DNA from 4 places in the Massilia sp. MP_M2 genome. Region 1 is predicted to be linked to each of the others. Evidence: predicted binding sites of a transcription regulator. Region 1 holds the regulator's gene; each other region holds the start of a gene.
The links. Region 1 encodes sigma-54, which starts transcription at its own class of promoters, with help from an activator protein. Its sites were predicted from a motif close to TGGCANGNAANCTGCTTT; they were not measured.
Positions count from the first base shown of each region.

Region 2: RCH14_RS13605 (circularly permuted type 2 ATP-grasp protein) is a predicted target of sigma-54. The motif match lies at 5,372-5,389, and genes of this name have one in related genera.
Region 3: RCH14_RS07090 (PEP-CTERM sorting domain-containing protein) is a predicted target of sigma-54. The motif match lies at 3,102-3,119, and genes of this name have one in related genera.
Region 4: RCH14_RS04580 (PEP-CTERM sorting domain-containing protein) is a predicted target of sigma-54. The motif match lies at 1,860-1,877, and genes of this name have one in related genera.

Region 1 is NZ_JBCHJF010000005.1:82,546-90,595, reverse strand. Features, by position in the region: gene RCH14_RS12925 (enoyl-CoA hydratase/isomerase family protein) at 1-801, opposite strand, end outside; gene hpf (ribosome hibernation-promoting factor, HPF/YfiA family) at 901-1,257, opposite strand; gene RCH14_RS12915 (RNA polymerase factor sigma-54) at 1,332-2,819, opposite strand; gene lptB (LPS export ABC transporter ATP-binding protein) at 2,834-3,589, opposite strand; gene lptA (lipopolysaccharide transport periplasmic protein LptA) at 3,586-4,134, opposite strand; gene lptC (LPS export ABC transporter periplasmic protein LptC) at 4,180-4,785, opposite strand; gene RCH14_RS12895 (HAD family hydrolase) at 4,791-5,327, opposite strand; gene RCH14_RS12890 (KpsF/GutQ family sugar-phosphate isomerase) at 5,327-6,349, opposite strand; gene RCH14_RS12885 (cation:proton antiporter) at 6,459-8,050, shown strand, end outside.
Region 2 is NZ_JBCHJF010000005.1:244,681-252,730, reverse strand. Features, by position in the region: gene aqpZ (aquaporin Z) at 1-477, shown strand, start outside; gene RCH14_RS13620 (putative zinc-binding peptidase) at 711-1,847, shown strand; gene RCH14_RS13615 (transglutaminase family protein) at 1,979-2,776, opposite strand; gene RCH14_RS13610 (alpha-E domain-containing protein) at 2,871-3,935, opposite strand; gene RCH14_RS13605 (circularly permuted type 2 ATP-grasp protein) at 3,937-5,349, opposite strand; gene RCH14_RS13600 (transglutaminase family protein) at 5,540-8,050, shown strand, end outside.
Region 3 is NZ_JBCHJF010000002.1:502,779-510,828, forward strand. Features, by position in the region: gene RCH14_RS07085 (EAL domain-containing protein) at 1-2,347, shown strand, start outside; gene RCH14_RS07090 (PEP-CTERM sorting domain-containing protein) at 2,477-3,070, opposite strand; gene RCH14_RS07095 (DUF4124 domain-containing protein) at 3,236-3,619, opposite strand; gene RCH14_RS07100 (2-hydroxyacid dehydrogenase) at 3,812-4,804, shown strand; gene RCH14_RS07105 (hypothetical protein) at 4,894-5,346, shown strand; gene RCH14_RS07110 (threo-3-hydroxy-L-aspartate ammonia-lyase) at 5,426-6,394, shown strand; gene RCH14_RS07115 (ATP-binding protein) at 6,446-7,735, opposite strand; gene ompR (two-component system response regulator OmpR) at 7,831-8,050, opposite strand, start outside.
Region 4 is NZ_JBCHJF010000001.1:1,014,960-1,023,009, forward strand. Features, by position in the region: gene RCH14_RS04565 (biotin--[acetyl-CoA-carboxylase] ligase) at 1-260, shown strand, start outside; gene RCH14_RS04570 (type III pantothenate kinase) at 257-994, shown strand; gene RCH14_RS04575 (SPOR domain-containing protein) at 988-1,713, shown strand; gene RCH14_RS04580 (PEP-CTERM sorting domain-containing protein) at 1,919-2,692, shown strand; gene RCH14_RS04585 (septal ring lytic transglycosylase RlpA family protein) at 2,719-3,738, opposite strand; gene rodA (rod shape-determining protein RodA) at 3,757-4,875, opposite strand; gene mrdA (penicillin-binding protein 2) at 4,879-6,867, opposite strand; gene mreD (rod shape-determining protein MreD) at 6,902-7,420, opposite strand; gene mreC (rod shape-determining protein MreC) at 7,427-8,050, opposite strand, start outside.

The sequences.
Region 1 (8,050 bases):
GCGCATCGCGCGCAACGCCTTCTGCGCGAATGGTGTGTCGTCACCCTCGAGCGACGCCATGATCGCCGCCACCGAGTCTGCGCCGAAGTGCGCATCGATGCACGCGCGGTTGGCCTGCAATTCGCTCTCGCCGGCATGCTGGCTGGCGAGAGCGCGGATCGCCGCCTGCAGATCCGCGCCCGGCGTCGCCTCGATCAGCGCCTGCAAGGCCGCCAAATCAGCGCCAGGTACGAACACGTCGGCCAGGCCTACGTACAGCGCATCGGCCGCGCCGATCGTCAAGCCGGTCAAGCCCAGGAACATCCCCAACTGCCCCGGCGCATGCGACAGAAAATGGCTGCCGCCGACATCGGGGAACAGGCCGATATTCACCTCGGGCATTGCCATCTTCGTGCGCTCGGTCACGATGCGCAGGGCGCAATCGGGCCCGCCCTGCGCGATGCCCATGCCGCCGCCCATGACCACGCCGTCCATCAGTGCGATATACGGTTTTGGATAAAAATGGATCAGGTGATTCAGTGCGTATTCTTCGGTGAAAAAATCTTCGAGCAGTGCGCTGCCATCTTGCGGCGAGGCGTTGCCGACCTCGTGGAAGAAGCGGATATCACCGCCCGCGCACAGTGCTTTTTCGCTGCTGCTGGTGATCACCACCGCATCGACGGCGGCGTCAAGCTGCCAGTCGAGCAGGATCGCGGTCAGCGCGCGCACCATGTCCAGCGACAGCGAATTGAGCGCCTTTGGCCGGTCGAGGGTGATGATGCCGGTGCGGTTGGCAATGCGGGTCAGGACGTGTTCGGACATGGCGTGATCCATCGGGAGGAAACACGTATTTTACCGGCAGCGGGATGCAAAAAGGGCGTCTCTGAAAGACGCCCCTGGCGATGGTGACCTGCGCTTGAATCAGGCGGCAGCGACGTCTGCTTCGTCGACGTCCAGGCGTTTGATCGCTGTGCGGTTATGGTCTTTCAGCATCTGCTTGTGCTTCAGGATTTGTCGATCCAGTTTATCCATCAACATGTCGATCGCGGCATACAGGTCTTGCGCGACGCTCGCCACGTGCAGGGTCTTGCCCGACACCTGGACATTGATTTCAGCTTTTTGCCTTTTTTCTTTTTCGGTGAGGTTATCGACGGCCAGGAAGACGTGGGTATCTATGACTTGATCGAAATGGCGAATAATGCGTTCCAGCTTATTCTGAACGTATTCACGGATGGCAGGGGTTACTTCGAGATGGTGACCACTGATGGTGAGGTTCATACACACTCCTTTGAAGATGTCACGTCGCTTGCACCATACAGGAGCTGAAGGCACAGGCTGTATGAGCGGCGTTGTTACAAGGCTTTGCGGAGACTGACGGGGGGGATCTTGAGCGCTTCACGGTATTTTGCGACCGTCCTGCGCGCAATGACCATGCCTTGTTCCCCGAGCATTTCCGCGATCTTGCTGTCGGATAATGGATTCTTAGGGTCTTCTGCTCCTGTCAATTGTGCGATGAGCGCACGGATTGCCGTTGAGGATGCTTCGCCTCCCGCCTCGGTGGCAACGTGGCTACCGAAGAAATACTTCAACTCGAACATGCCGTGCGGGGTCAGCATGTATTTCTGCGTTGTGACACGAGAAATCGTGCTCTCGTGCAGACCTAGTGTATCAGCTATCTCGCGCAAAACAAGGGGCCGCATGGCAACCGCGCCGTGGCTGAAAAAGTTGCGCTGGCGCTCGACAATGGCCTCGGCCACACGCAGGATCGTGTCAAAACGCTGGCGCATATTCTTGATGAGCCACTTCGCCTCTTGCATCTGCGCGCCCATCTGGCTCTCGCTGCGGCCCTGCTTGAGCATCGTGGCGTACAGGCTGTTGACGCGCAGGCGCGGCATCACGTCCGGGTTCAGCGTGACCGCCCAGCCATTCTTGGCGCGCCGCACCATCACGTCCGGCACCACGTAATCTGACACGTTCGACGCGAACGCGGCGCCCGGGTGCGGGTTGCACTGGCGGACCACGGCCTGCACTTCGCGCAGATCTTCATCATCGCAATCGAGTGCTTTTTTCAGCTTGCTGTATTCGCGCTGCGCGAACCAGGTCAGGTACCCTTCGACGATCTTCAGGGCCATGCGGCGCGTGACCATCGGCACGCCCGGCATGCGCCGGATCTGCAGCGCCAGGCATTCGGATGCGCTGCGCGCGCCCACGCCCACCGGGTCCATGCTCTGCACCATCGCCAGCGCGCAGCGCAGTTCGTCCAGGTCGACCTCGAGTTCTTCCGGCAGGCGTGCGTGGATCTCGTCGAGCGGCTCGTCCAGATAGCCGTTGTCGTCCAGCGCGTCGATCACCAGTTCGGCCAGCGCGCGGTCGCGGGTTGAGAGCAGCGTTTCGCGCACCTGTTCCATCAGGTGTTCGCGTAGCGTGATCGCGCATGCCTCCAGCTGCGGGCGGCCGTCTTCGTCGTCGCTGCTGCTACTACTGCCGGACGACGCGCCGCTGCCTTCGTTCCAGTCGGTGTCGGGCCGGTCGCCATCGACCGCGCCGCCTTCGGCGCCCTCGCCCTCGGCCGGTGCGCTGCCCTCGCCTTCGGCCTGCTGGCCCGGCGCCGGCGGCGCCTCGCCCGGCGCCGGCGCATTGTTGATGGCGCCATCGCCCAGCAAGCGCACCGAATGATCGAGCGGATCGTCGAGCCGTTCGAGCAGCGGGTTATCGCCCAGTATCTGCTCGATCTCCTGATGCAGTTCGAGCGTCGACAGCTGCAGCAAGCGGATCGATTGCTGCAGCTGTGGCGTGAGCGCCAGGTGCTGCGAGGTGCGGAGCTGAAGGGACTGTTTCATTGATTGACCATGGCTTACATGCGGAAATGTTCACCAAGGTACACGCGGCGCACCGACTCGTCGGCGATGATATCGTCGGGACGGCCGGATGCGAGCACCGCCCCCTGATTGATGATGTAGGCGCGGTCGCAGATGCCGAGCGTCTCGCGCACATTGTGGTCGGTGATCAGGACCCCGATCTTGCGCTCCTTGAGGAAGCGCACGATGCGCTGGATCTCGATCACGGCGATCGGGTCGACGCCGGCGAACGGCTCGTCAAGCAGCACGAAGCGCGGGTTGGTCGCCAGTGCGCGCGCGATCTCCACGCGGCGTCGCTCGCCGCCCGACAGCGACAGCGCCGGGTTCTCGCGCAGCTTCTCGATCTGCAGGTCGGCCAGCAGGCTGTCGAGGCGGTCGTTGATCTCGGTTTTGGTCAGCGACTTGCCGTTGACCTTTTGCAGTTCGAGCACGGCGCGGATGTTTTCTTCCACCGTCAGCTTGCGAAACACCGAGGCTTCTTGCGGCAGGTACGACAGGCCCAGCACCGCGCGGCGATGGATCGGCAGGCTGGTGATGTCGGTGCCGTTGATGCTGATCGAGCCGGCATCCGACGGCACCAGGCCGACGATCATGTAGAACGAGGTGGTCTTGCCGGCGCCGTTCGGGCCCAGCAAACCCACCACCTCGCCGCATTCGACATCGAGCGACACGTCGCGCACGACCAGGCGCTTGCCATAGCTTTTCTGCAGGCCCTTGACGACCAGCGTGCTGCGATCGTTCAGCTCCGTCATTGCGTGCCTCCGGCCGGCGCACGCTTGGGCGCCAGGATTAGCGTGCCGCGCCCGCCGCCAACCTTGCTCTCGCCGCTGACGTCATTGCGCACGGCGACGACTTCCTTGCGGTTGTCGTACGAGATGAAGGGGCCGGTCATCTGGTTGGTCATCCGGTCGTTTTCGAGTTCCTTGACGACGGCGTTCGAGTACAGGCGCACCAGCTCCGAACGTTCGTCGTATTCGATGCGTTCGGCCTGGCCCTCGACCCACAGATTCGGGCCGCCGTCGCGCTTCTGGCGGAACGTAGCGGGCTTGCCGTTGGCCGCAGTGAGCGTCACGCTCATATAGCCTTCGGGCGTCTCCCTGACCACGGCGCGTTCGGCCTTGACCAGCAGCGTACCGCGGGTGAGGATCACGTTGCCGGTGAAGGTGCGAACGCCCGCGACGCCATCGAGGTCGCCGTTATCGTATTCAAGCGCCGCCTGCTTGAGCGAGTCGGCCTTTTCGGCCATGGCGGTCAAGGAAAGGAGTGAAAAGAAAGCGGCAGCAAAGAGTTTTTTCATGATGGTGCTGGTCCTGGGTTAGTACGCGCGCATGGCTGGTGGCCTTCAGCGCTGGCGTGGCGGATAGACGATACGGCCGCGGCCGGACAATTGCATCTGCATGGTCGCATTGTTGGCGACCAGGCCGACGGCCTTGAGACTGGACGCGCCAAGCTCCATGTCGATCGGCTGGTCGGTCTTGACGATTTCTTCGTCGGGCAACACGGTCATGGCCTGCGTGCGCACGCGCAGTGCTTCGCTGACGGGCGTCTTCGGGCGCTGCAAATCGACGTCGCCGAACAGTTCGACGCGGTGCTCTTCATGGAAGATGCGCGCAGTCTTGGCCACCACCGTCGTCGGCGGGCGGCCCGGTTCGACGCCGCGCATGAGCGGCTGCTCGACGTTCGACACATCGCCCAACGGAATGTGGGCCAGGCGCTTGCCCGATACCACATAGCTCGGCTGGCCGCTCGGCGTCATGCGCACGAACGAAAAATTCTCGACGATGTAATCCGGCTCGTCGGGCGGGCCGCCCAGTTGCGCATCGATCTCGGTCGCCTGCATCAGCTGCAGCAGCCAAAAGCTGCCGAAGGCGAAGAACACGCCGATCACGATCATCGCCAGCAGGTTCCAGCGGTGCGAGGTGCGTTTGTTGGAGGCGATGGTGGCCATGGCGCTCAGGCGAAATATGGCGCGAGCGCCTGGTCGTAGGTGCCCTGCGCGCGCATGACCAGGTCGCAGATCTCGCGCACCGCGCCGCGCCCGCCACCGTTCTTGGTCACGTAATGCGCGCGGTGCTGCACGTCCGGATGGCCCGACGGCACGGCGACGGCAAAACCGACGCGCGCGAACAGCGGCAGGTCGATCACGTCGTCGCCGATGTAGCCGCATTGGTCGGCAGTAAAACCGGTAGCCTCGAGCAGCTTGGCAAAGCCGATGCGCTTGTCGTGATTGCCCTGGTGGACATGCGAGATGCCCAGATCGGCGGCGCGCCGCACGACAATCGGCGACAGGCGCGCGCTGATGATCGCAGTCTGCACGCCGCTTTTATTCAGCATCTGGATGCCCAGGCCATCGAGCACATTGAAGGTCTTGGTGACTTCGCCATCGGGGCCGTAGGTCAGGCTGCCGTCGGTGAGCACGCCGTCGACGTCGAAGATCATGACCTTGATGCGCGCGGCGCGCTCGATGTGGGCCAATACGGGAGTGTTCATCAAATCACCTTTGCGCGGGTCAGGTCGTGGATGTGCAGCGCGCCGACCAGCTGGCCCGCCTCATCGATCACGAGCATCTGGTTGATGCGAAATTCTTCCATCACGGCGACCGCGTCGACCGCCAGCTGCTCAGGCCGCACGCTGCGCGGATTGGCGTGCATGACGTCGCGAATGAGCACGTTCGAAAAATCGTGCATGCGCTCGATCACGCGGCGCAAGTCGCCGTCGGTAAACACGCCCAGCGGTCGGCCGTCAGGGTCGACCACGGCGGTCATGCCCATGCCCTTCTGGCTGATCTCGAGCAGCGCCTTGACCAGCGGGACATCCATGCCCACTGACGGGATGGCGTCGCCGGTGCGCATCACGTCGCGCACGTGCGTGAGAAGGCGCCGGCCCAGCGCGCCGCCCGGATGCGACAGCGCGAAATCCTGCTCGCGAAAACCCCGCACGTCGAGCAGCGCCACGGCCAGCGCGTCACCCATGGCCAGCGTGACGGTGGTGCTGGTGGTCGGCGCCAGATTGAGCGTGCAGGCTTCTTTCGCCACCGCGATGTTCAGGTGGACATCGGCCAGTTTGGCCAGGCGCGAGGCCGGCTTGCCGGTCATGGCGATCACGCGCGCGCCCAGGCGCTTCACGGCCGGCAGGATGTCGAGCAATTCGGACGATTCGCCCGAATTCGAAATCGCGATCAGGATGTCATTCGCCGTGACCATGCCCAGGTCGCCGTGCGCGGCTTCGCCCGGGTGCATGAAGAACGCCGGCGTACCGGTGGACGACAGCGTGGCGGCGATCTTGCGGCCGATGTGCCCCGACTTGCCCATGCCCGAAACCACCACGCGGCCGGTGCCGGCGTAGATCAGCTGCGCGGCGTCGACGAAGCTGCTGTCGTCGCCCAGGCGCGCGTGCAACGCCACGATGGCGTCGGCCTCGATGGCGAGGGTCTGGCGACCCAGTTCCAGCACGCGCTGCGCCAGGGTTTCATCAAAACTTTTCAGCATTATTTGGTCATCAGTTACACTCATTACAGAAGTATAAACGAATTGCGAAAGCAAAAAACTTGCCAGTCGTAACATTCGATGACAAGCACGCCTCGCGGCGCATCGCCACCACAACCACCGCCCGCTTCACCCCATGCATTCTGGCCTCGAACTTACCCTGTTGCTGCTTGGCTGCGCCGTCCTTGGCGTGGTCGCCTTTCGCACCCTGCAGCTGCCGCCGATGCTCGGCTACCTGGCCGTCGGCGTCCTGATCGGCCCCCACGCCCTGGCCCTGGCCGAAGACAGCCCCACCACCCACGCGCTGGGCGAATTCGGGATCGTCTTTTTGATGTTCTCGATCGGGCTCGAATTCTCGCTCGGGCAACTGCGCTCGATGCGGCGCATCGTGTTCGGCCTGGGACTCGGTCAGGTGGTCTCGACCGTCGTCGCGGCCATGAGCATCGGCCTGCTCGCGGCCTACCTGATGCCCCACCTGACCCTGGCCTGGCAGGCCGCGTTCGCGCTGGGCGGGGCGCTGGCCATGTCGTCCACCGCGATTGTCGTCAAGCTGCTCACCGAGCGCCTCGAGCTCGAGAGCGAACATGGACGGCGCATCATCGGCATCCTGCTGTTCCAGGATCTGGCGGTGGTGCCGCTGTTGATCATGATTCCGGCGCTGGCGCGCGATCCGGAAGACATGGCCATCACGGTGGGCCTGGCCGCGCTCAAGGCGGGCCTGGTGCTGGCGCTGCTGCTGTTCTTCGGCCAGAAGCTGATGGGGCGGTGGTTCACGATCGTGGCCAAGCGCCGCTCGCAAGAGCTGTTCATGCTCAACCTGCTGCTCGTGACACTGGGTTCGGCCTGGATCACCGAGCAGGCCGGCCTGTCGCTGGCGCTGGGCGCTTTCGTCGCCGGCATGCTCATTTCCGAAACACCCTACAAGCACCAGGTGGAAGAAGACATCAAGCCGTTTCGCGACGTGCTGCTTGGCCTGTTCTTCATCACGATCGGCATGCTGCTCGACCTGCGCCTGGTGAGCCAGTACTGGTGGCAGGTCACGCTGCTACTGGCGCTCGTGGTGCTGCTCAAGGCCGGCCTGATCGTGCTGATGGCGCGTGCGTTCGGCGCGCCGCTGGGCACTGCGCTGCGCACGGGTCTCGCGCTGGCGCAGGCCGGTGAGTTCAGCTTCGTGCTGCTCAGCCATGCATCCGGCTCGAAGTTGATCGACCCGTTCGTGATGCAGCTGGTGCTGGCCTCGATGGTGCTGTCGATGCTGCTGGCGCCCTTCATCATCGGCTACATGGACCGGATCGTGATGAAGGTCGCGGCCAATGAATGGATGATGCAGTCGCTGCAACTGACGCAACTGGCCACGCGCACCATGACCACGCAAAAGCACGTGATCATTGCCGGCTTCGGGCGCAGTGGCCAGAGCCTGGCCACGCTGCTCAAAGAAGAAGCATTGCCGTGGTACGCACTCGACCTGGATCCGGAGCGGGTGCAGAAGGCGCAGGCCGCCGGCGCCTCGGTGTCGTATGGCGATGCGGCGCGCCGCGAAAGCCTGATCGCAGCCGGCGTACACCGCGCCAGCGCGCTCGTGATCACGTTCGCCGACACGCGCCAGGCGCTCAAGGTGCTGCACCTGGTGCACGAACTGGCGCCCGCCCTGCCCGTGATCGTGCGCAGCCATGACGATGGCGACATGGACGTGCTCAAGGCGGCCGGCGCGACCGAGGTGGTGCCGGA
Region 2 (8,050 bases), 160 kb from region 1:
GCCAATGGCTTTGCTGCCAATGGCTACGGCGATCATTCGCCAGGCGGTTATTCGCTGCTGGCAGGGCTGCTGAGCGAATTGGTCATGACCACGTTCTTCCTGCTGATTTTCCTGGGGGTGACCGACCAGCGTGCTCCCCAAGGGTTTGCGCCAGTGGCAATCGGTTTCGCGCTGACCCTGATTCACCTGATCAGCATCCCTGTCACAAACACGTCCGTCAATCCTGCGCGCAGCACTGCCGTTGCCGTGTATGCCGGCGACTGGGCCGTGGGGCAGCTATGGCTGTTCTGGATCGCGCCGATCGCCGGCGCTTTACTTGGCGCCGCGCTCTACCGCGTCATTGGCGCGCAGGTGCCCGTGTCGGAACCGGTCGACGCGCCCGCCTGCGGCCATGTGGAGCGCCGTCTGCGGCAAGTGCGCGGCAGCGGGGGCGGGGGCGGCCGTGAGCAAGGCCAGCATCTACGTCCGGGTACCTGATCGACCGGGCGGCAGAACGCCGGGCCGCCGAGCCACGCCGTCTTTCGGCGGCGTGATTTGTTGTTTTTTCTGCACATTTTTCAATGTAATTGGTGCGAGCGCCAAGGGCGTAACAGGCGCGCATTGGGGGGCGCACACGACATGAGGCATTGTCTTACATGATTCAACCCACATCGCATTTACTGTTAGATTGTTAATACACCTTCACTCCTAACCTCTCTACCAGTGCTGCCATGAAAACCTTTCACTGCGACAAATGTTCGCATCAGATCTTCTTCGAAAACACCCACTGCTTCAACTGCGAAAGCGCGCTTGGCTACCAGCCTTCGCAGCGCTCCATCAACAGCTTCGAGCAAGCCGATGACGGCCTGTGGCGTAGCCTGAACCGCAAGGATGAAGGCAAGCTGTACAAGCAGTGCAGCAATTATGTGCAGCACAATGTGTGCAACTGGATGCTGCCGGCCGACGACTCGCATGAGTTGTGCGAATCATGCCAGCTGACGGTCGTGATTCCGGCGCTGACGTCGGAAAAGAACCGCGTCCTGTGGTCGCGCCTCGAAACCGCCAAGCGTCGCCTGCTGTTCTCGCTGGCGCAGCTGAACCTCACCCCGGCCTCGAAAGAAACCCAGCCCGACACCGGCTTGGCATTCCAGTTCCTCGAAGACGGCGTGACCGACCAGTGCGTGATGACGGGCCACGACAATGGCCTGATCACGCTGAACATCGCCGAAGCCGATCCGGCCGAACGCGAGCGCACGCGCGAACAGATGCACGAACGTTACCGCACGCTGCTGGGCCACTTCCGCCACGAGAGCGGCCACTATTATTTCGACCGCCTGGTGGCCGATACGCCATGGATCGACAGCTACCGCGCACTATTCGGCGACGAGCGCCAGGATTATGGCGACGCACTCAAGCGGCACTATGAGAACGGTCCGGTCGCCGACTGGGAAGAGCGCTTTGTGAGCAGCTACGCCGCGTCGCACCCATGGGAAGACTGGGCAGAAACCTGGGCCCACTACCTGCACATGATCGATACGCTGGAAACGGCCCACTCGTGCGGGCTGTCGCTCAAGCCGGCCAAGGCGGACGAGCCGGAACTGGACAAGATCACGCTACCGACCAAATCCGGCGCCTTCGAAGAAACGCTCAGCGACTGGTTCGCGCTGACCTATGTGCTCAATAGCCTGAACCGCAGCATCGGCATGCCGGATTCGTATCCGTTCAAGCTGAGCACACCTGTGCTGGAAAAGCTGGAATTCGTGCACAAGGTGGTGCGTGATCAGATGGGCAAGCCGTCGCTGGCCGCACAGGCGGCGCAAGCACCGGCACCTGCACCAGCTGCACCAGCTGCACCAGCTACCGTCTGAGCTTGAGTAGGGTGGACGGGTTTCCCGTCCACGCGTTCAACAATCCTTGGCGCGCCACAAAATCACGGTACCTTGAACGCGTGGACGGCATAGCCGTCTACCCTACGGCCGGGATAACGAAACAGCAGGCATCACCCCGGCGCCCCCTCCAGCAACTCCACCGTCACCTGCATCTCATGCAGCGCCAAGGCCGGTCCGAACTGAGTAAAAATCGCCACGTCAGCCGCATCGCGCCCATACCCCACCGTCACGCGCCCGCCGCGCGGCCCATCCTGGGTCGCATCGAACGTGTACCAGCGCCCGCCCACATATGCCTCGAACCACGCATGCAGGTCCATCGGTAGCAGCCCATACAGGTAACCGGCCACGATGCGCGCCGGAATGCTCAGCGCGCGGCACAGCGCAATGCCCAGGTGCGCCAGGTCGCGGCACACCCCTTCGCGGTATTCATTGACCTCGGTCGCTGCCATCTGGTTCTGGTTCGACGCCGGATTGAAGCGCACCTCGCGCCGGATCCAGTCGCTGATGCAGGCCACCTGGTCGTATCCTGGTGCGACGCCGGCCACGATCGCACTGGCCATCTCGGCGAAGCGGTCGGACTCGCAATAACGGCTAGGTAGCAGATACAGCAGCACGTCGACCGGCAAGGTCTGCACCTCGTCGAACGGCGCACCGGGTGCAACACTGATGACCTGGTCGGTCAGCACGTCGGCCGAGGTCTGGATGGAAAATTCGCCGGGCGGCGCCGTCAGGCGCTGGCACAGGTTGCCGTAGGCATCCGTGTATTCAAGGACCTGCACGTTCGGGGTGAGCGTATAGGATTCGCGCGCCACCCATTGCTGCGCACCGCTGCGGGGACGCAGCATCAGGATGAACGGCGTGGGGTAATCGACGCTAAAACTGAGCTTGCAACCGGTTCGCAGCCACATTGCAGGCCAGCCTTCCTTCGTTAAAGTATGTGCACCGTCATGACGCACTCTAGCCATGACGGTGCGCCGCGCCACCTTTTGGTGCGCGAGTTGGTCAACGCGTCTGCGACTGTGTTTGCGACTGTGTTTGCGACTGGGTCTGCGTCTGCGACGAGGTTTGCGACGAGGTTTGCGACTGGGTCGGTGCCAGCACTGGCACCACCTCCGGCAACTCCGGCGCCACCGGCAGCAGGAAGTCGCGCCCGATACCGTTGCCCAGCTCGCCAATACAGGCCAGGAACTTGGTCAGGAATTCGTGCAGGCCTTCGTCGAGAATCTCGTTGATCTCGGCCGACTTGAGCGACGCATGCAGTTTTTCCGCCAGCCGCTCGGTGTCGTGCGACAGCTCGTTGCGCACGTCTTGCAGCACGGCGACGACGGCGGCCATGCACGCTACCAGCGAGCGCGGCATCTTGCCTTGCAGGATCAAGAGTTCGGCTACGCGCGTCGGCGTGATCGCGTGGCGATACACCTTGCGATACGTCTCGAACGCGGACACCGAACGCAGCAGCGCCGCCAGGTAATAGTATTCGCCCTGCGCGCCTTCCTGGATCGTGTCGGACGCCAGGAACTTGAACTTCACGTCGAGGATCCGCGCCGTGTTGTCGGCCCGTTCCAAAAAGGTACCCAGGCGGATGAAGTTGAACGCTTCATCCTGGAACATCGTGCCCAGCGTGACGCCGCGCGACAGGTGCGAGCGGTACTTGACCCATTCCAGGAACTGGCCGGGATCGCGTTCGAACATGCGCTCGCTCAGGTGCTTTTGCAGCACGAGCCAGGTGGTGTTCTCTGTTTCCCAGACTTCAGTGGTCAGGGTGCCGCGCACGGCGCGGGCATTCTCGCGCGCGGCGCGCAGGCAACTGGCGATCGACGACGGATTGTCGGGGTCGCGCACCATGAAGTCGAGTACGTTCTTTTGCGTCAGCGCGTCGTACTTGGCGTCGAACTGGGCTTCGAGTTCGGACACGCTCAGCATCGTGCGCCAGCCCTGCTGCTCGGCCTGGACCGATTGCGGCATCAGCGAATACTGGACGCGCACGTCGAGCATGCGCGCCGTGTTTTCGGCCCGCTCGGTGTAGCGGGCCATCCAGAACAAATGATCTGCGGTGCGGCTCAACATGCTAGTTCTCCAGTATCCAGGTGTCCTTGGTGCCGCCGCCCTGCGACGAATTGACCACCAGAGACCCTTCTTGCAACGCCACGCGGGTCAGCCCGCCCGGCACCATCGACACGGTCTTGCCAGACAACACGAACGGACGCAGGTCGATATGCCGTGGCGCGATGCCCGCTTCGACATAGGTGGGGCACGCCGACAGCGCCAGCGTCGGCTGCGCGATGTAGCCGTCCGGATTGGCCAGCAGGCGGCGGCGGAAGTCTTCGATCTCGGCCGTCGTCGAGGCCGGTCCGACGAGCATCCCGTAGCCGCCGGCGCCATGTACTTCCTTGACCACCAGTTGCGGCAAATTCGCCAGCGTGTACTGGAGGTGTTCTTGTTTCCGGCACTGGTAGGTCGGCACGTTGTTCAGGATCGGCTTTTCGCCGAGATAGAACTCGATCATGTCCGGTACGAACGGGTAGATCGACTTGTCGTCGGCCACCCCGGTGCCGATGGCATTGGCCAGGCCAACGCGGCCGGCGCGCACGGCGTCGAGCAGACCCGGCACGCCCAGCGTCGATTCGGGACGGAACGCGCGCGGATCGAGATAATCGTCGTCGATGCGGCGATAGATGACGTCGACCTGCTTCGGGCCGCGCGTCGTGCGCATGTAGACGGTGTCGTTGCTGACATACAGGTCTTGCCCCTGCACCAGCGCCACGCCCATTTGCTGGGCCAAAAACGCGTGCTCGAAGTAGGCCGAATTGTGCATGCCGGGCGTGAGCACGACCACGGTCGGGTCGTCACCGCCATGCGGCGCCACGGTGCGCAGATTGTCCAGCAGCAGGTCGGGATAATGGTCGACCGGCGCCACGCGGTTGCTCGCAAACAGCGCCGGGAACAGCCGCATCATCATCTTGCGGTTTTCCAGCATGTACGACACGCCCGACGGCACGCGCAGATTGTCTTCCAGTACGTAGAACTCGCCCTCGCCGGCGCGCACGATGTCGACGCCGGCAATGTGGGCGTAGATATCCAGCGGCACATTGACGCCTTGCATGGCTGGCCGATATTGCGCGTTATTCAGGATCTGTTCGGCCGGAATGATGCCCGCCTTCAGGATGTTCTGGTCGTGGTACACGTCGTGCAGGAAGCGGTTCAGCGCGGTCACGCGCTGCACCAGGCCAGCCTGCAGCTTGGCCCACTCGGCGGCGTTGATCACGCGCGGAATGATGTCGAATGGGATCAACCGTTCCTTGCCGGCGTTGTCGCCGTAGACAGCGAACGTGATCCCCACGCGTTGGAAGTTCAGCTCGGCTTCAGCACGCTTCTGATCGATCAGATGCGGGGGTTGCTGGGCGAGCCAATCTGCGAATGCCTGGTAATGAGGCCGCGCAGTTGCTCCATTGGAATACATTTCATCGTAAAAGTTCGACATCATTGCCTCCTGTGCCAGAATACTAACAAGAAACGTGCCAGCCACCCCGTCCGACTCGCAAGTCAAACGAACGCAGGTATGAATCATGCTTAAATGCGTCTATCTTGCGCTTACTTAGTTGTGTGCAAACCAATACGACCAAATTCAGTGCGCCGGCATCAATCGCGCCCTCATTGAAAGGCACTACCGCATGGCTATCCGCGTTGCGCTTCATCACAAGACCAGCTACCGTTACGACCGCCTGGTCAATCTGTCACCGCATGAAGTGCGCCTGCGTCCGGCGCCACATGCGCGTACGCCAATCCTGTCGTACTCGTTGACCGTCCTGCCAAAAGAGCATTTCATCAACTGGCAGCAAGACCCGTACGGAAATTACATCGGCCGTTTCGTGTTCCCCGAACAAACCGACGTGCTCGAGTTCACGGTCGACCTCGTTGCGGACATGACGGTGATTAACCCGTTCGACTTCTTCGTCGAAAAGTATGCCGAGACGTTCCCGTTCGCCTACCCGGACCTGCTGCAATCGGAACTGAGCCCGTACACCAAATCGCAAGAGCCTGGCCCGCTGCTGACCGAGTGGGTCGCCGGCGCGCGGCGCGAGCTGCTGGCCCAGCCGATGGGCACGAACGACTTTCTGGTGGCCATCAACCAGCGCCTGCAGCGCGACATCGCCTACCTGCTGCGGATGGAGCCGGGCGTGCAGGAGCCGGAAGACACCTTGCAGAAGCGCTCCGGCTCATGCCGCGATACCGGCTGGCTGCTGGTGCAGATCCTGCGCGAGATGGGGCTGGCGGCGCGTTTCGTGTCCGGTTACCTGATCCAGCTCACGGCCGACCAGGAAGCGCTGGACGGCCCGAGCGGCACGACTGTCGACTTCACCGACCTGCACGCCTGGACCGAGGTGTATGTGCCGGGCGCCGGCTGGATTGGCCTCGACCCCACCTCGGGCATGCTGGCCAGCGAAGGCCACATTCCGCTGGCGTGCACGGCGATGCCGTCGTCGGCCGCACCGGTGACCGGCTTTACCGACAAGGCCGAAGTCACGTTCGTTCACGAAATGACGATCACGCGCATCCATGAAGACCCGCGCGTGACCAAGCCGTACGCGGAACTCGACTGGGACAAGATCAACCGCCTTGGCCAGCAGGTCGATGCCGACCTGGTCAACCAGGACGTGCGCCTGACGCAGGGCGGCGAGCCCACCTTTGTGTCCATCGACGACATGGACGGCGCCGAATGGAACACGCTGGCGCATGGCGACAAGAAGCGCGAGCTGGCGGGCAACCTGATGCACCGCCTGAAGAACCATTTCGCACCGGGCGGCATGCTCCATTACGGCCAGGGCAAGTGGTATCCGGGCGAGCCGTTGCCGCGCTGGGCGCTGAACATCTTCTGGCGCGTCGACGGCCAGCCGATGTGGTTCGATGCGTCGCTGTTCTCGGACGAGCACATTGACGACGGCTACGGCAGCGAGGATGCCGGCCGCTTCGCTGCCGAGCTGGTCAAATCGCTCGGCCTGCCGGCCGGCAGCGCCATCCCCGCGTACGAAGACGTGCTGCTGCAAGCCCAGCGTGAGCAGGCGCTGCCGCGCAATCTCGATCCGCTCGATGCCGACCTGAAAGCACCGGAAGAGCGCCGCCGTCTGGCGCGCCTGCTCGAACGGGGCCTGGGCCAGGTGGCCGGCTACGTGCTGCCGCTCAAGGCGCGCGAGCACGATCCGTCAGTCATGCTCGGCACCAGCTGGCGCACGTCGCCGTGGCCGCTCAAGCGCGAAAACCTGTACCTGATCGAGGGCGATTCGCCCATCGGCCTGCGCCTGCCGCTGTCCACGCTGCCATGGGTGCTGCCCGAAGAGCGCGATCCCGATTTCGATGTCGACCCGTTCGCGCCGCGCGGCCCGCTGCCGGTCGGTAAAAAAGACAAGCGGCCCGTCTTGAGCGTGGCCGCCGGTAAATCGCCGCACAAGGCGGCGGGCGTGGCGGCCGACCCGGAAGCGCGCGAAGTGATCCACACCGCGCTGTGCCTCGAAGTGCGCGCAGGGCGCCTGTACATCTTCATGCCGCCGCAAAAGCGCATCGAGGATTACCTGGCGCTCGTCACGGCGGTCGAGAACACGGCGGCCAAGCTGAAGATGAAGCTGCGCATCGAAGGTTACGCGCCGCCGCGCGATCCGCGCATCAAGCTGCTCAGCGTCACGCCCGACCCGGGCGTCATCGAGGTCAACATTCATCCGGCCGCGAGCTGGAATGAGCTGGTCCACAATATGACCACGCTGTACCAGGAAGCGCGCCTGACCCGCCTGGGCACCGAGAAATTCATGCTTGACGGCCGCCACACCGGCACGGGCGGTGGCAACCATGCGACACTGGGCGGCGCCACGGTCGAAGACAGCCCGATGCTGCGCCGGCCCGATCTGCTGAAAAGCCTGATCACGTACTGGCAGATCCACCCTGCCCTGTCGTACCTGTTCTCGGGCACCTTCATCGGTCCGACCAGTCAGGCACCGCGCGTGGACGAAGCGCGCGACGACAATCTGTACGAGCTGGCGATCGCGTTCCAGCAAATGGACAAGGTACTGCCAACCATGCACCCCGGCGACAAGCCGTGGATGGTCGACCGCCTGCTGCGCAATATGCTGGTCGACCTGACGGGCAATACGCACCGTTCGGAGTTCTCGATCGACAAGCTGTACTCGCCGGAC
Region 3 (8,050 bases), on a different contig from region 1:
CCTGCTCGACGGCGGCATGATCGTGCTGGCCCTGTTTATCCTGATCACAGCCCTGATCAACCGGCAGCCGGTGTACGTCATGTTTGCCGGCTGGCTGATCCTGAACCTGCGCGTGGGCGCGCTGTCGGCCGGCTGGGACATCCAGTGGCTCGGCCAGGCGGTGCCGTCGGAGTGGTTGCTGCGCAGCCGCGCCCTCACGTTCACGATGTACGGCATCGCGACGCTGACGCTGTACCAGGCGCTGCTCAAGGACCACCTGGCCGAGATGCGCTACGTGGTACCGATGCGCGTCATGCAGTGGCTCTGCATGCCGATGCTGGCCGCCGCCATCCTGGTCCCGTATGGCATGTACCTGCCGCTGATGTGGGGCATCCTTGCGTGCTGCTTCTCCCTGATGACCATTGGCCTGTTCAAGATCATCGTCGAATCGCGCACGCGGGTCGCGGCCTGGTTCGCGGCCTCGTTCGCCGTCACCTTCATGGCCTCGCTGGCCGAAGTCGCGTCGGCCGCGTTCGGCATGCGCGAGCTGCTTGGCGTGATCAACAGCGTCACCGCCGCGCTCGCCTCGAGCCTGCTGGCGGCGCTGGCCGTGGCCGAGCAGATGCGCATGGAAACCGAGAAGCGCCAGGAAGCGCAGGAAGAACTCGAGCATGCCTACCTGGCAATGCCGGTAGGCCTGTTTACGCTCGATATCTATGGCCACTTCCTGAGCGTGAATCCGGCGCTGCAAAAGATGCTGGGCATGACCGGCTTCACGGCGGGCCGTACTGCGTGGCGCCAGTTCTTCACTGAAGCGAGCTGGTCTGCCCTGCACGAGCAGGTCCATGCGAAAGTCGAAGCCGAAATGGAACTGACGAGCCGCGACGGCGGCCAGCGCTTCCAGGTCAGCGCCACGCTGGCCCGATCCCGCATCGAGGGCGTGCTGCAGGACACCACCGAAAAACACAAGGCCACCGAGCAGCTGCGCTTCATGGCCAACAACGATCCATTGACCAAGGTCTTCAACCGGCGCGGCATCGAACGCGAGTTCAGCAATGCCAGTGCGAGCCTGGCCGCCGGTCGGCCAATGGCGCTGGCGTACGTCGATCTCGATCGCTTCAAGCTGATCAACGACCTGTTCGGACATGGCGCCGGCGACGAGGTGCTCAAGCAGGTCTGCGAACGGATGGGCGCGATGCTGGCCGGCGGCCAGCAGCTGGGTCGCGTGGGCGGCGACGAATTCGTGATCGTGATGCCCGAGACCGCCATTGCGCTGGCCTCGATCATCATGCGCGGCATTGTCGACCGGCTCGGCAGTACGCCATACCGCGTGGGGGACAAGGCCTTCCATGTGCGCGCGTCGGTCGGCCTGATCGAGGTGGTGCCGGGCATGCCGATGAAAGACGCGATCTCCACCGCCGACCGCGCCTGCCGCGAAGCCAAGACCGGCGTGGGTGACGGCATGGTCGTGTACGAGCGTGGCGCCGATGCATTCCGCCAGCGCGCCGCCGAACTCGACATGGTCGAGCGCCTGTCGGGGCCTGGAGCGACCGACGGCCTGCTGCTGGAAATGCAGCCGATCATGTCGCTGCGCGCGCCGCTGGAATCGCTCAATTTCGAAGTGCTGCTGCGCATGCGCGAGCCCGATGGCCGTGTCGTGCCGGCCGGCGCCGTGATTGTCGCCGCCGAAAAAAGCGGGCGCGCGAGCATGATCGATCGCTGGGTGCTCACGAGCACGCTGGCCTGGATCGCCGAGCACAACGACGAGCTGGTCAATACCCGTTTCGTCTGCATGAACCTGTCGGGCGCATCGCTCAACGATGAGCGCTTCGTGCAGGACACGTTCGACATTCTCGGCCGCTACGTGCACGTGGCCAGCCGCCTGTGCCTGGAAATCACCGAAAGCGTGGCCTTGCACGACCTGGACAACACGCGCCGCTTCATCGACCAGGTGCGTAGTTTTGGCGTGAAGGTGGCGCTGGACGACTTCGGCGCCGGCTACACATCGTTCTCGTACCTGAAAGAGTTACCGGCAGACGTGCTCAAGATCGATGGCAACTTCATCGTCAATATCAATGCGCATCCTGCCAACGTGGCGATCGTCGAGGCCATCGTCAGCCTGGCGGTGAACCTGGGCATGAAGACGATCGCGGAATGGGCCGAGGATGCCGCAACGGTCCAGACGCTGCAGGAAATCGGTGTGGATTATGTGCAAGGGTTTGTCGTGGCGCGCTCGATGCCGCCCGAACGCTTGCTGGAAGGGCGCTCCAGCGCCAGCTTCATCCAGGACGCCGCCTTGCTGGCGCTGCTGAGCGAGTGGGACAAGCCGCCAACGTCGCACTTGGCCAGCGTGACGCGCTTGCATTAGTCGGCAACCTGCACGGCGAACAGACAGCGCCACGGTGTGCCAGCCGCTCATCCAATAAAAATGCCGTTCAGTTTTCACTGAACGGCATGGCCTACTGGTGGGCGACTGGCTGTGTTGATGCAGTGTCGCTCAGGCTACAGTCTTGACGGCATGGCGGCGGCGGCGGGCCGTATAGCCCATCAGCGCCAGGCCAGCACCCATCAGCAGGCCACTTGCTGGTTCCGGCACTTCACCGCCAGGCGGGACATCAATGGCATTGGTATTGAATGTGATGGTGCCGAAATTCCAGACGCCATCTGGCGAAATCCCCGCATCATCGAAGTCTTCGTAAAATTCGAGGCGCAGGATGCCATCGGCATCCACGCTGAAGCTCAAGCCCTCGGCCGCCAGATCCACCACGTCCGTGAATGTTTGCGTGCCGGCCTCGTCAAGGCCAAGACCCGGGTTGAGAAGGACGCCATCCGTAAAAGCGTTGTTGGTGAACGCGAAGCCCATTTCAGACAACCAGCTGGGGGCGAATGCGGTGACGTTGAAGTTGTAGCTGATACTGGTGATGGTCGCGTTGGCGCCAACATTGATTTCATAGACATCGTTCCCTTCGCTACCGAGCTCACCAATACTCTGTGCGCCGGCAACGTCAAACGTGAAGGGCGTGGCAAAGGCAGAGGTGCAGGCAAGAAGTGACAGGCCGGCCAACAGTTGTTTGAGTGAGCGCAGTGACAAGATAACCTCCGATAAGTGTGTGCTTATCAGACATGCAAGTAACGTGCCAATCAACAAGAACTTAATATGTTATTGATTTAGCTGCCTATTTTGACCAAGCTCAAGTCAAATAATAATTCAGTGTAAATTGTATCGACAGTTTCTTGTTGAAGCGGTAGGCCAGGCTCAATCAAGGCCCGCCAACGCTGGCGTCGAACGCACGTCGCTCAGCACGAACTGGGCACGTGCTGCCTTGAGGGTAGCGATGTCACTGGCCAAGGGCCTGGCCGCGACACGCGGGATCGGCACATGGATTCGCCGCGATGCACGCGGGGGTGGCAGTACGCTGGCGTCAGCCACCAACGGATGGGCATGTACACGCGTGACGCCATCGTTGGCGGGTTCGCTGGACATGCGCACGGTGGTGGCGCCGGTCTCGCAAGGGCGATCGGTCAGGGTCACGCGGCCTGCCCCGTCGAGACACTTGACGATGCTGGTCTCGGAAAATGCGACTGGTGCAGCCATCGTGGTGACGGCCAGGAGGCACAGTTGGCAGATATGACGCTTCATGATCGACTCCCCGGTTCAGATATAAATTCAACAATTGAATTGTCTTATTTGCATCATTGCGCTTCTGTGCGCCATTTCACATTTACTTGTAGGCCTGCGCGCCGTTCATTTGCCAGCGTACGACGGTAAGTCTGTGCTTATGGCGGGCAAGGGCGTATAACGGCTTGACCATCACCCAGCCAGGAGAATCGTTTGAAAACAGCCGTATTCAGTGCACGTCGCTATGACAAGACCATGCTGGCGCAGGCCAACGATGGCGTGGGCCATGCGCTGCTGTTCATCGAAGAGCGCCTCAGTGTCCAGACGGCGAGCCAGGCTGCCGGGTATGTGGCAGTCTGCGTGTTCGTCAACGACACCGTCGACGCTGCGGTTCTGGAGATCCTCGCGCGGCAGGGCACGCGCCTTGTGGCCACGCGTTCGACCGGCTACAACCACGTCGACACGGCCGCTGCGCGCCGGCTCGGCATCGAGGTCGTGCGCGTTACCGATTATTCGCCGAATTCCGTGGCCGAGTTCGCCGTTGGCCTGTTGCTGGCCGTGAACCGAAAGATCGCGCGCGCCAGCGTGCGCACGCGTGAAGGCAACTTCGACCTCGACGGGCTGATGGGCTTTGATTTGCACGGCAAGACGGTCGGCGTGATCGGCACCGGCAAGATCGGGCTGATCTTCGCCCGTATCATGGCCGGATTCGGGTGCACGCTGGTGGCCCACGACCTGTATCCGACGCCGGCATTCGAAGCGCTCGGTGGACGTTACACCAGCGTGGACGAGCTGCTCGCCTGCAGCGACGTCGTCTCGCTCCATTGCCCGTTGCTGGAATCGACGCACCACATCGTCGATGCCGCGGCACTGGGGCGCGTCAAGCGTGGCTGCGTGCTGATCAACACCAGTCGCGGTGGGCTGGTCGATACCGACGCCGTGGTCCAGGCGCTCAAGACCGGCCAGCTGGGCGGGCTGGCCATCGACGTCTACGAACAGGAAGCGAGCCTGTTCTTCCAGGACCTGTCGTCGACGATCATTCTGGACGACGTGATCCAGCGCCTGGTGTCGTTCCCGAACGTGATCGTCACCGGCCATCAGGCCTTTTTCACGGTCGAAGCGATCGGCCAGATCATGCGCACCACCATCGACAGCATCAGCGCGTTCGAGCGCGGCGAAGCGCTGGTCAACCGCATTCCCGGCTGATGCCGCGTGCATGAATCGCCCCGCTTGCTGGACAGGTTACCCAGCCTGCGTTACGGTGCCAGGGTCAAGCCAGCCACAGGGGGGAGCACATGCACATCGAAACGGTCCGCTTCGAGCGGGTATTCGACGTCCAGTCGGGGATGTTCAGTTTTGAAGCGGGCGGCAAACGCGAGTTTGCCGTGGCATTCGATCACGAGAGCGTGCCCAATGCAGGATCAACCTTTGCCGTTGCGCTGAGCGAACCAGGTAACTGGCAGAAGGTACTCGGCTGGCGCGATCTGTCCAGCCCCACTGTCGGACTCAGATACAGCGCCTGGTTCATGGCAATCGATCTGCTGCTGGATACGTACTTCATCGGCATCGTAGTTCTCGCCGCAGCCCTGCTGTTCGGCGGCCCTTGGGCGGCTCTGGTGGCGTTCATTGCGATGGCGCTGGGTGCGGTCGCCCTTGTCGTCGCCAGCGCCGTGCGCAACCGCCAGATCGAGCGGGCGCTGCTTTCCGTCTCGCCGCTTCAGTCGGGCACGGTGAACGTGCCGGTTTGACGAGCCTGTTGGCGCTCGCTAGACTGTCGGGTCTTCCGAATGGCTTCCCGCTACCCCCGCCCCTGAAAGGACCGCCCGCATGACCATGCTCCAGCTTCCCACGTATGACGACGTCGTCCAGGCCGCCGAACGCATTGCCGGGGCCGCGCACCGCACGCCGGTGCTGACCTCGCGCACCGTCAACGAGGAGTTCGGTGCCGAGGTATTTTTCAAGTGCGAAAACATGCAGCGCATGGGTGCATTCAAGTTCCGGGGCGGCTACAACGCGCTGGCCAAATTCGGTCCGGAGCAGCGGCGCGCCGGCGTAGTGGCTTTCTCGTCGGGCAACCACGCACAGGCGATCGCGCTGTCGGCGCGGCTGCTGGCCATGCCGGCCACGATCATCATGCCGGAAGATGCGCCAGCCGCGAAGGTCGCCGCCACGCGCGGTTACGGCGCCACTGTCGTCACCTATGACCGGTACACCGAAGACCGCGAGCAGATCGGCCGCGCACTGGCCGAGCGCGATGGCCTGACCCTGATCCCGCCGTACGACCACGCGGACGTGATTGCCGGGCAGGGCACGGCGGCCAAAGAATTGTTCGATGAGGTCGGCCCGCTCGACGCATTCTTCGTCTGCCTGGGCGGTGGCGGTCTGCTGTCGGGCTCGGCACTGGCCACGCGCGCATTGTCGCCGGGATGCCTGCTGTATGGCGTCGAGCCCGAGGCGGGGAACGATGGCCAGCAATCGTTTCGCACCGGGCAGATCGTTCATATCGACACGCCGCGCACGATCGCCGATGGCGCGCAGACGCAGCACCTGGGTCAGCTGACGTTCCCGATCATCCAGCGCGACGTCGACGACATCCTGACCGTCAGCGACGACGAACTGGTGGCCTGCATGCGCTTCTTTGCCGAGCGCATGAAGATCGTGGTGGAGCCGACGGGTTGCCTGGGCTTTGCGGCGGCGCGCAAGATGAAGGACAGCTTGCGCGGCAAGCGCATCGGTGTACTGGTCAGCGGCGGGAATATCGATCTGGCCCGGTTTGCGAGCCTGATCGGGGCCTGAAGCCCTGAACCATCTGGCGGCCACAGCCGCCAGCAGCGGGCAAGAGTGGCTTCAGGCCGCCAGCGGCAACGCCACCTGCAGCAGGAATCCGCCACCTTCGCGGTTGCTCACTTCCAGCCCCGCATTGTGGCGCGTGAGCACCCGCTCCACGATGGCCAGACCCAGGCCGGCGCCATTGGCCTGGCCCCGCGCGCTATCGAGCCGCGTGAAGGGCTTCATCAGCTGCGCGATCTGGTCCGGCGGCACGCCGACGCCATGGTCGCCGATCTCGATCACCGCGCGCCGGCCGTGGCCCGTCGCTTTCACGCGCAGCACGATGTCGATCTCGGTGTAGTCCTGCCCCGGCGTGATGCCGTAGCGGCGGGCGTTCTCGATGATGTTGTTGATCACGCGCCGCAGGTCGGTTGCGTTGCCCAGCACGTGCACGTCCGGCATCAGATCGGTCTTGATGTGCAGGTTCTGGATGCGGCCCGCGTCACGGCCCACGTCCTCCAGGAGCTCGGACAGATTCACGGGCACGAAGGTGGCCGCCTCGGTCGGCTTGGCGTAGTCGAGGAACTGGCCGATGATGGCGTCCATCTGCGCGATGTCCGACTGCATGCCGTCGCGCGCTTCCTGCGACAGGTTGGCCATCTCGACCTCGAGGCTCATGCGCGCCAGCGGCGTGCGCAAGTCATGCGAGATGCCGGCCAGGATCACGGCGCGGTCCTTCTCGACCTGGGCCAGGTCTTCGACCATCTGGTTGAAGCTGCGATTGGCTTCGATGATCTCTTGCGAGCCTTTTTCGGGCAGCCGCGCCGGGCGCTCACCCTTGGCGATGGCGCGCGCGGCCGACGTCAGTCGCGCCAGCGGACGATTGACGAGGCTCGAAATCAGCGCTGCGCCCAGCACCGACAGCAGGCCGACGACCACTGCCCAGCCCAGCCACTGCACGCGCGTCAGGCCCGCCAGGCGCTCGCGCTCGAGCATCAGCCAGTATTTGTCATCCTCGATATTGAAGCTGATGTAAAAGCCGGGCACGCCGTTCACGCCGCTGGAAAAGCGCGTGTCGGCGCCGAGCCGTTCGCGCACGATGGCGGCGATCTCGGGCATCAGGGGATTGTGCGGCGGTGGATCGATGACGTCGGTGTCTTCGAGGGTGAAGATGCGGATGCCTTCGTTCGAGGCCAGCTCGAGCAGCAGTTCGAGCCGCAGGTCGGGCGCCGAATGCGTCAGTGCGGCCTTGGTGATGGTCACCACGGATACGACGGTTTCGGCCGTCTGCTGCACTTGCGGGCCGCGCTGGTAGACGTTGATCATGCCGATCCAGGCACCCATCGAGACGGCGGTGAGCACCGACATCAGGAAGAACGTGCGCCAGAACAGGCCGCTCTTGAACCAGGCAAAGCGCACGGCGCGATGCGCCGCAGCGAGCGACGTAAAGGCAGGAGGCTTCACTAGCGCGGCTGACCCTCAGGGATGAACACATAGCCCAGGCCCCAGACGGTCTGGATGTACAGCGGGCTGGACGGATCGGGCTCGATCAGCTTGCGCAGGCGCGAAATCTGAACGTCGAGCGAGCGGTCGAACACTTCGTATTCGCGACCCCGGGCCAGTTCCATCAGTTTTTCGCGTGACAGCGGCTGGCGTGCGTGGCGCGCAAACACCTTGAGCACC
Region 4 (8,050 bases), on a different contig from region 1:
ACGCGTTGATGGCGGCGCTGCTCGACGGCCTGGCCGACTGCCTGCGCGAGTTTGCCGCGCGTGGGTTTGCCGCCTTCAGCGCGCGCTGGAACCTGCGCCATGCATGGCAGGGCGAGACCGTCGTCCTGCTCGACGGGGGTGTCGTGCGGCACGAAGGCCGCGCGGCCGGTGTCGACGACAGCGGGCGCTTGCTGCTCGATACCCCCGAGGGGCGCATCACCGTGATGGCCGGCGACGTCTCGCTGCGGGTGAAAGCATGATGCTGCTGATCGATGCCGGCAATACCCGCGTCAAGTGGGCGCTGGCAAAGAACAGCGCGGCGCCTGGCATCTGGTTGGCGAGTGGTGCGGTGGCGCATGCGGGGCTGGATGGGTTGCAGCCCGACTGGGCGGGCGCCACGCGCGTGCTGGTGTCGAATGTCGCGGGACCTGCACTGGCCGCGCGCATCGCCGCGCTGCTGCCGGCCGGCGCGCAGGTCGAGTGGTTCGCGTCCACGCCACAGCGCGCAGGCGTCACCAACGGCTATCGCGAACCCGCGCGACTCGGGTGCGACCGCTTTGCCGCCGCCATCGGCGCGCGCGCACTGGCGCCCGGCCACGACCTGATCGTGGCCACCTGCGGCACCGCGACCACAATCGACGCGCTACGCGCCGACGGCCGCTTCATCGGCGGCATGATCCTGCCCGGCCTGGCCCTGATGGGCTCGAGCCTGGCGCGCAACACGGCCCAACTGCCGCAGGTCGATGCCGGCGCGCTGCCGCCGCTGTTCGGCGACAACACGCATGACGCGATCCTGTCCGGCCTGCTCTCGGCCCAGGCCGGCGCGATCGAGCGCGCGGTGGCAGGCCTGGGCGGCGCCGTCTGCATTGTCTCGGGCGGCGCTGCTGCCCATATCGCGCCGGCCCTCAAGGTCGCGCACCAAGTGGTCGATAACATCGTACTGGTCGGCCTGCATGCAGCAGCCACCGGCTCGACGGGAGATATGCGGTGCTGAAATTCGTGTTCTGGGCGCTCCTGGGCGCCAATGGGGTATTGCTTGCGTATGGTCAGGGTCTGCTCGGCCAGCCGGGCGATGTGGCGCACGAGCCGGCGCGCCTGAAAAACCAGCTCGCGCCGGAGCGCATGCAGCAGCTCACGCCAGCGCAGGCCAGGCAGGCTGCGGCGAGCGTGGTAGCGGCGCCGCAAGCCGAGGCGCCCGTTTCCCTACCTGCGCCCCTGCCTGCGCCAACGCCGGTGACCCCGAATCTGGTCGCCTGCGTGCAGGCCGGTCCGTTCAGCACGGCCGACGCGCGCCGCTTCGAGGCACGTGTCGCACGGCTTGGCCTGGCGCCGCGCCAGTCGCGCATCGAGATACCGTTCCAGGAAGTGACGAGCCGCCTGGTCTACCTGCCACCGAACGGGGGCCGCGAAGGCGCTCAGCGCCGCGTCGCCGAGTTGAAGGAACGCGGCGTGACCAACTTCTTCATCATGCAGAACGACACGTCGCCACTACGCTACGCGATTTCGCTGGGCGTTTTCAAGTCGGACGGTGCGGCGCAAAAGCTGGTGGCCGACCTGCAGCGCCAGGGCGTGCGCGGTGTGCGCATCCTGCCGCGCGGCCCGCAGTTGACGCGCGCCGGTTATCAGTACCGCCAGATCGAGGCTGGCGAGCACGATCGCCTGACGGGCATTGCCGAGAACTACAACGGCGCCGAAGTCACCCGCTGCAGCTGATCTTGTTTGCCTATCAACAAAGGCGCACCTGCGGGTGCGCTTTTTTTCGTCCGTACGTGTTGCGCGCACGCCAAAGAGTGTCGAATTTCTTTACACTTGATTCTCTCAAGGAAATAAACTTGTTTATAATCAACCAGTTGCTTTGGTGGCACAGGTATTGCTATATACAAATTATCGTTTCTTAAATTCAAAACAAGGGTTTGCCATGAAAAAACTGATCACCACCGCTCTGTTGACCGCACTGTGCACCATCTCCGCTGCAGCACTGGCTACACCGATCGCCATGACCGGTGCATTTGCCTCGAGCGACCTGGCGAACAACAACTACAGCGCCGTGTTCAGTGGCAAATCGTTCCTGCCGGCCGACTACACGGTCAACAGCATGTCGTACTCGTTCTCGTTCCGTGACGATGCATCGGATACCTTCACGACGTCGGCGCCAGTCTTGACCAACAGCACCATGACGGGCTGGATGCCGCACACGTCGATCAGTTATGCGCAGTACCAGACCAATTATGAGACGGTGCAGCGCACCGGCCAGCAGGAAAGCGCTGCCCTGTCGATCGGTGGCGTTGCCCTCGGCACCGGCAGCACGACGTGGAGCGAATCGAGCACCACCAGCTCGAGCCCGCTGATGGCCACGTACGAAGGCTGGTCTTGCTACTACGCCTGCTACCATTTCTACACGAAGAGCTCGACCCAGACCACGACCATCACCCGTGACAGCACCGGCGCCTTCACCATCAGCGGCATCATCTCGAACGGGTCGATCATCGACGAACTGCTGCGCAGCGACCAGTTGACGCTGAACCTGAAAGTCGCGGGCGACCTGGTGCTGACCAATTCGCAGCTGCTGCTGGACTACACGAAGGTCGTGACGGCTGCCGAAGTGCCGGAGCCATCGAGCATCCTGCTGGCGCTCGCCGGTCTGGCCGGGCTGGGCGCAGTGCGTCGCCGCAGCAAGCGCGCGGCGGTATAAGACAGGTCAGAATGGGCGGCGCGGCCTCAGCGCCGCACGACGATCGGCTTGAGTCCCAACGAAGCCGGCAGCGCGTTCATCGCCTCGATTGCCTCGGCCCGCGTCGGATACGGCCCGCCGTACAGGCGATTGAATGCCCCCACCTTCACCACTTCGAGCGTGCCCACGTCAACGCCAGCACGCGCGATCTGGTCGCTGATCGCTTCGGCGGTACCGGTGCGGCCATAGGCGCCAAGCTGGATGTAGTACTCGCCCGTGGTGGCGCGCGCGGCCGGCACCGCCGGCTCCACCAGACGTACGACGGCGCCGCTGTCGGACTGCACCCGGTCTTCGAGCATCAGCGCGGCAATCTCGGGCGGCGCCGATTGTGCCTGTGACGTCGCTGCGCGCCGCGCGGCGGCAATCTGCGCCGGTGCGACGATCGGGTCGCCCGGAAACAGGCGCTCGATCTCCACCTCGTGGCTGCCCTTGCCGAGCAGGCCCAGTTTCAGCGCTGCGGTATAAGACACATCGATGATGCGCGTGGAGTGGAACGGACCGCGATCGTTGATGCGCACGACGACCGACTGGCCGCTGTCCATGCTGGTCACGCGCACATACGATGGAATCGGCAGCGTCGGGTGCGCGCCGGTCATCTTGTACATGTCGTAGAGCTCACCGGACGCCGTGCGCTGGCCATGGAACTTCTTGCCATACCAGGTGCTGATGCCGCGCTGGGTCAACCGTTCATCGTTGCCCAGCGGCGTGTAGGTCTTGCCCAGCACCGTGTAGGGGCGGCTGGTGAACTTGTTGTACGGTTCGGCCACGACGACCGCATCGGGCGTCTCGAGCAGGCCGTCGGGCGGATTCTCACCCGGGCCGTCGTCCTTGTAGTAGCCGCCCCGTCCCGAATTGGCGGCCGGCAGCTTGGGCGCCGCGCCATGCTTGGCGGTCGGCTTGTTCGGCCATGGGAATGGCGACAAGCGTTTGTGTTCACCGGTACTGCTGCATGCCGTGACAAGAAAGGCCACCGCCACGACCGCCGGGATGTTGTTGCGAGCGCCCATCGGCAGTCCTCCTGCTAGTTAAGTCTTCACCAGTTTACGGTGTCTTTGAATACTCATCAATATGCCGGCGCCAAGGCCGAGTGTGATAAAGGCCGTGCCGCCATAGCTCATGAAGGGCAACGGCACGCCGACCACGGGCAGGATGCCCGCCACCATGCCCATGTTGACAAAGGCATAGGTAAAGAAAATCATCGAGATCGACCCGGCCAGCAGGCGCCCGAAGGTGTTGGCCGCATTGGCCGCGATCATCAGGCCGCGCCCGATCAGGAGCAGGTACACGAACAGCAGGAACAGGTTGCCGATCAGGCCGAATTCTTCCGAGTACACGGAGAACACGAAGTCGGTGGTCCGCTCGGGCACGAATTCCAGGTACCCCTGCGTGCCCTTCATATAGCCCTTGCCGCTCACGCCCCCGGAGCCGATCGCGATGATCGACTGGATGATGTGAAAGCCCTTCCCCAGCGGGTCGGAGGTCGGATCGATCAGCGTCATCACCCGCTCGCGCTGGTAGTCGTGCATCATCGACCAGCCCACCGGCAGGCCGGCCAGTCCCAACACCGACACGGCGGCGATGGCCTTCCACGACAGGCCGGCCAGGAAGATCACATACAACCCCGATGACGCCACCAGCAGCGCCGTGCCAAGGTCGGGCTGCTTCATGATGAACGCCACCGGGATCATCAGGAGCGCCGCGGCGACCAGGTAATTCTTCCAGCCCGCGACCTGGGCCCGCGTCTGGAAATACCAGGCCAGCATCAGGGGCAAGCCGATCTTCATGATCTCGGACGGCTGGATATCGATCACGCCGATGTGCAGCCAGCGCCGCGCGCCCTTCTTGATCAGGCCAAACATGGCCACCGCCAGCAGCAGCGCCACACCGATGGTATAGATCGGCACGGCCAGGCGCATCAGCATCTGGGGAGCGATGTTCGCGGCAATCCACATCACGGCAAACGACAGCAGGAAGTTGCGGATCTGGTGCTCGACCCGGTCCGGGAAGTCGGCGCCGGCGGACGACATGGTGACCATGCTGATCGTGACCAGGACCGCCAGGATGAGCGTGAGCGGCAAGTCGAACACCGTGAAATAGGGGCGCAGGCGCCGCCGCAGCGAGCGTCGTTCTGGAATGTGGGCCATGGTTTACTCGGTTCGGGTGACGGCGGGCGCGCTGGCCGTCTGGAGCGGTGCAGTCACGGGTGCTGGCGCTATAGCTGGCGCTGGCGCGCTCTTCTTGACGGTGACGGGACGCTCGCCCTTCTTTGGTTCGGGCGGCGGCGCCGGGCGCTTGCCCAGGATGGCGTAGTCGAGCACCTTGCGCGCGATCGGCGCGGCCACGGCGCCACCAAAGCCGGCATTTTCAACCACCATCGCCAGCGCGATGCGCGGCTGCTCGGCTGGTGCGAACACGGTAAACAGCGCATTGTCGCGGTGGCGTTCATCGATTGCATTGGCATTGTATTTCTTGCCGCGCAGGCCGATTACCTGGGCGGTGCCGGTCTTGCCGCCGGCGGTATACAGGGCGCCAGCAAAGGCTTTCTGACCGGTGCCTTCACGGATCACCCCCGCCATCGCATCCTTGATGAACGCGATGTGCTCGGGCTTCATGGTCAGGCGCCGGGTTTCCTTCGGCACGGTCAGCGTGCGCTCGCGCGTGGCGCCGTCCTCGATCATCTTGACCAGGTGCGGCTTCATCACCACGCCGTCGTTGGCCAGGATCGCGGTGGCATGCGCCAGCTGCAGCATCGTGTAATTGTTGAAGCCCTGCCCGATCGAGACCGAAATGGTATCGCCGCCGACCCACTTCTGGGCCGCCGGGCTGCGCTTGAAGCGCTCGGCCTTCCATTCCTTGGATGGCAACACGCCGGTCTTCTCGTAATCGAGGTCGATCCCGGTCGGCTGGCCAAAGCCGAATTCGCGCATGAACTTCGAGATGTTATCGATCCCCATCTCGTTCGACAACTGATAGTAATAGGTATCGCACGAGTGGGCGATCGAGTGGTACATATTGACGATGCCGTGCCCGCCCGGCTTGTCGTCGTTGAAGCGGTGCCCGCCCAGCATGAAGAAACCCGGGTCGCGGATCGCATCCTGCGGCCGGCGGAAGCCCAGCTCCAGCGCCGCCAGCGACATGAACGGCTTGAAGGTCGAACCAGGCGGATAGGTGCCCGACAGCGGCCGGTTCATCAAAGGCTTGTCGAGCGAGGTATTGAGCTCGTTCCAGCTCTGGGTGTCGATGCCGTCGACGAACAGGTTCGGATCGAACCCGGGGCGCGACACATAGGCCAGCACGTCGCCGGTGGCCGGCTCGATCGCCACCAGCGCGCCGCGCTGGTCACCGAAGGCTTCTTCGGCGATCTTTTGCAGCTCGATGTCGATGGACAGGATCAGGTTACTGCCCGGCGTCGGGGCCGTGCGGCGCAGCGTGCGAATGGCGCGGCCGCCGGCGGAGCGCTCGACCTGCTCGTAGCCGGTCTGGCCGTGCAACTGACGTTCGTAACGCTTCTCGACGCCTTCCTTGCCGATATGGTCGGTGCCGTTGTAGTTGGCGGCGTCGTCGCTCTCTTCGAGCGCATCCGATTCTTTCTGATTGATGCGGCCGATGTAGCCGATCACGTGCGATGCCGCCTCGCCCATCGGATACTGGCGAAACAGGCGCGCCTGCACCTCGACGCCCGGAAAGCGGAAGCGCTGGGCCGTAAAGCGCGCGACTTCGTCATCGGTCAGGCGCGTGCGCAGCGGCACGCTGGCGAAGCTGCGCGACTCTTCCAGCAAGCGTTTGAAGCGGCGCCGGTCGCGCGGCTCGATCTGCACCAGCTTGGCCAGTTCGTCGATCACCGATTCCATGTTCGCCTGCAGCTTCGACGGTGTCAGTTCGAGCGTGTAAGCCGAATAATTACGCGCCAGTACCACACCGTTGCGGTCGACGATCAGGCCGCGGTTGGGCACGATCGGCACCAGTGCGATGCGGTTGTCCTCGGCCTGGGCCGCGTACTGGTCATGGTGCAGCACCTGCAGCCACACGACGCGCGCGACCAGCAGGGCAAAGCATATGAAGACCAGGGCGATCAGCACCGTCAGGCGCATCCGGAACTGGTGGATCTCGCGATCGCTGTCTTTGAATTCGGTCATGCGCTTATGGGTCGATTCAGGTCGATTCGGATCGTCAGATCGGACGGGTATGGTCGCGGTCGACCGCGCGGCGTTGGGGCGCCAGCAGCAGCCAGGTGATCACGGGCCACAGGATCACTGCCACCACGCTCTCGATGAACTGCAACAGGCCCGGGAAGCGGCCAGAGACGACGAAATGCACGATCAGCTGGATCGCCTGCGCCATCAACAGCAGCGGGAACACGTGCATGGCCTGGGTGAGCGTCGGGAACCACAGCACGCGGCGGTGGATCATGATGGCGAAATAGGACAGCAGCGTGTAGGCCAGCGCATTCTCGCCCAGCAGGCTCGCATCGTGCACGTCCATCAAGAGGCCCATGCAAAAGGCGACGCCGATGCCGACCTTGCGCGGCTGGTGGATGCCCCAGAAGACCAGCACCAGCGCGACGAAATCCGGCGCGCCGAGCCAGCGGCCCCACGGCATCAGGTTGAGCATGAAGGCGCACACCAGACTGAACGTGATGAACAGCGGGCTGACAGGCAGCAGGATGTAATGCGGACGGTTACCTGGCATGGTGGCTTATCGGGTTGGGGACGGAGCGGCCGGCGTAGGTGCGACCGGCGTAGGTGCAGCCGGCGTAGGTGCAGCCGGCGTCGGTGCGGGCTGCGTCGGTGCTGGCTGCGTCCGTACGACGGGTGCAGTGGCGGCGCGCGTCGTTGCAGCCGGCACGGGTGTCGCCAGCGTCGGCGTCTGCGCCGTACCTGGCGCAGCGCCCGACGTGACCGGCGCAACCGGCGCCTGCAGGGCGGTCGGCACACCGGCGGCCGGCAACGGCGAGGCAGCCAATGGCGGCGCGGGCACCGGCACCATTGCCGGCAGCTTGCGGCGGTTGCCGGTTGGTGGCGCTTCCTGCGGCGGGCGCGCGGGCAAGGCGTGGTTCGACATGATCACCAGCACCTGGCGGTTACGGTCGATGCCGGCCAGCGGCAGGCCGACCACGCGGCCGAACGAGCCGGTCGCTTTTTCGACCTGCGTCACGCGCGCCACGGCCAGGCCGGCCGGGTACATGCCGTCCAGGCCCGACGTGACCAGCACGTCGCCGACCTGGATGTCGGCATCCTGGGCCACGAAGCGCAGATCGAGCTGGCCGGAGTGACCGCGGCCGTACACGATGCTGCGCAGTCCGCTGCGCAGCACCTGCAC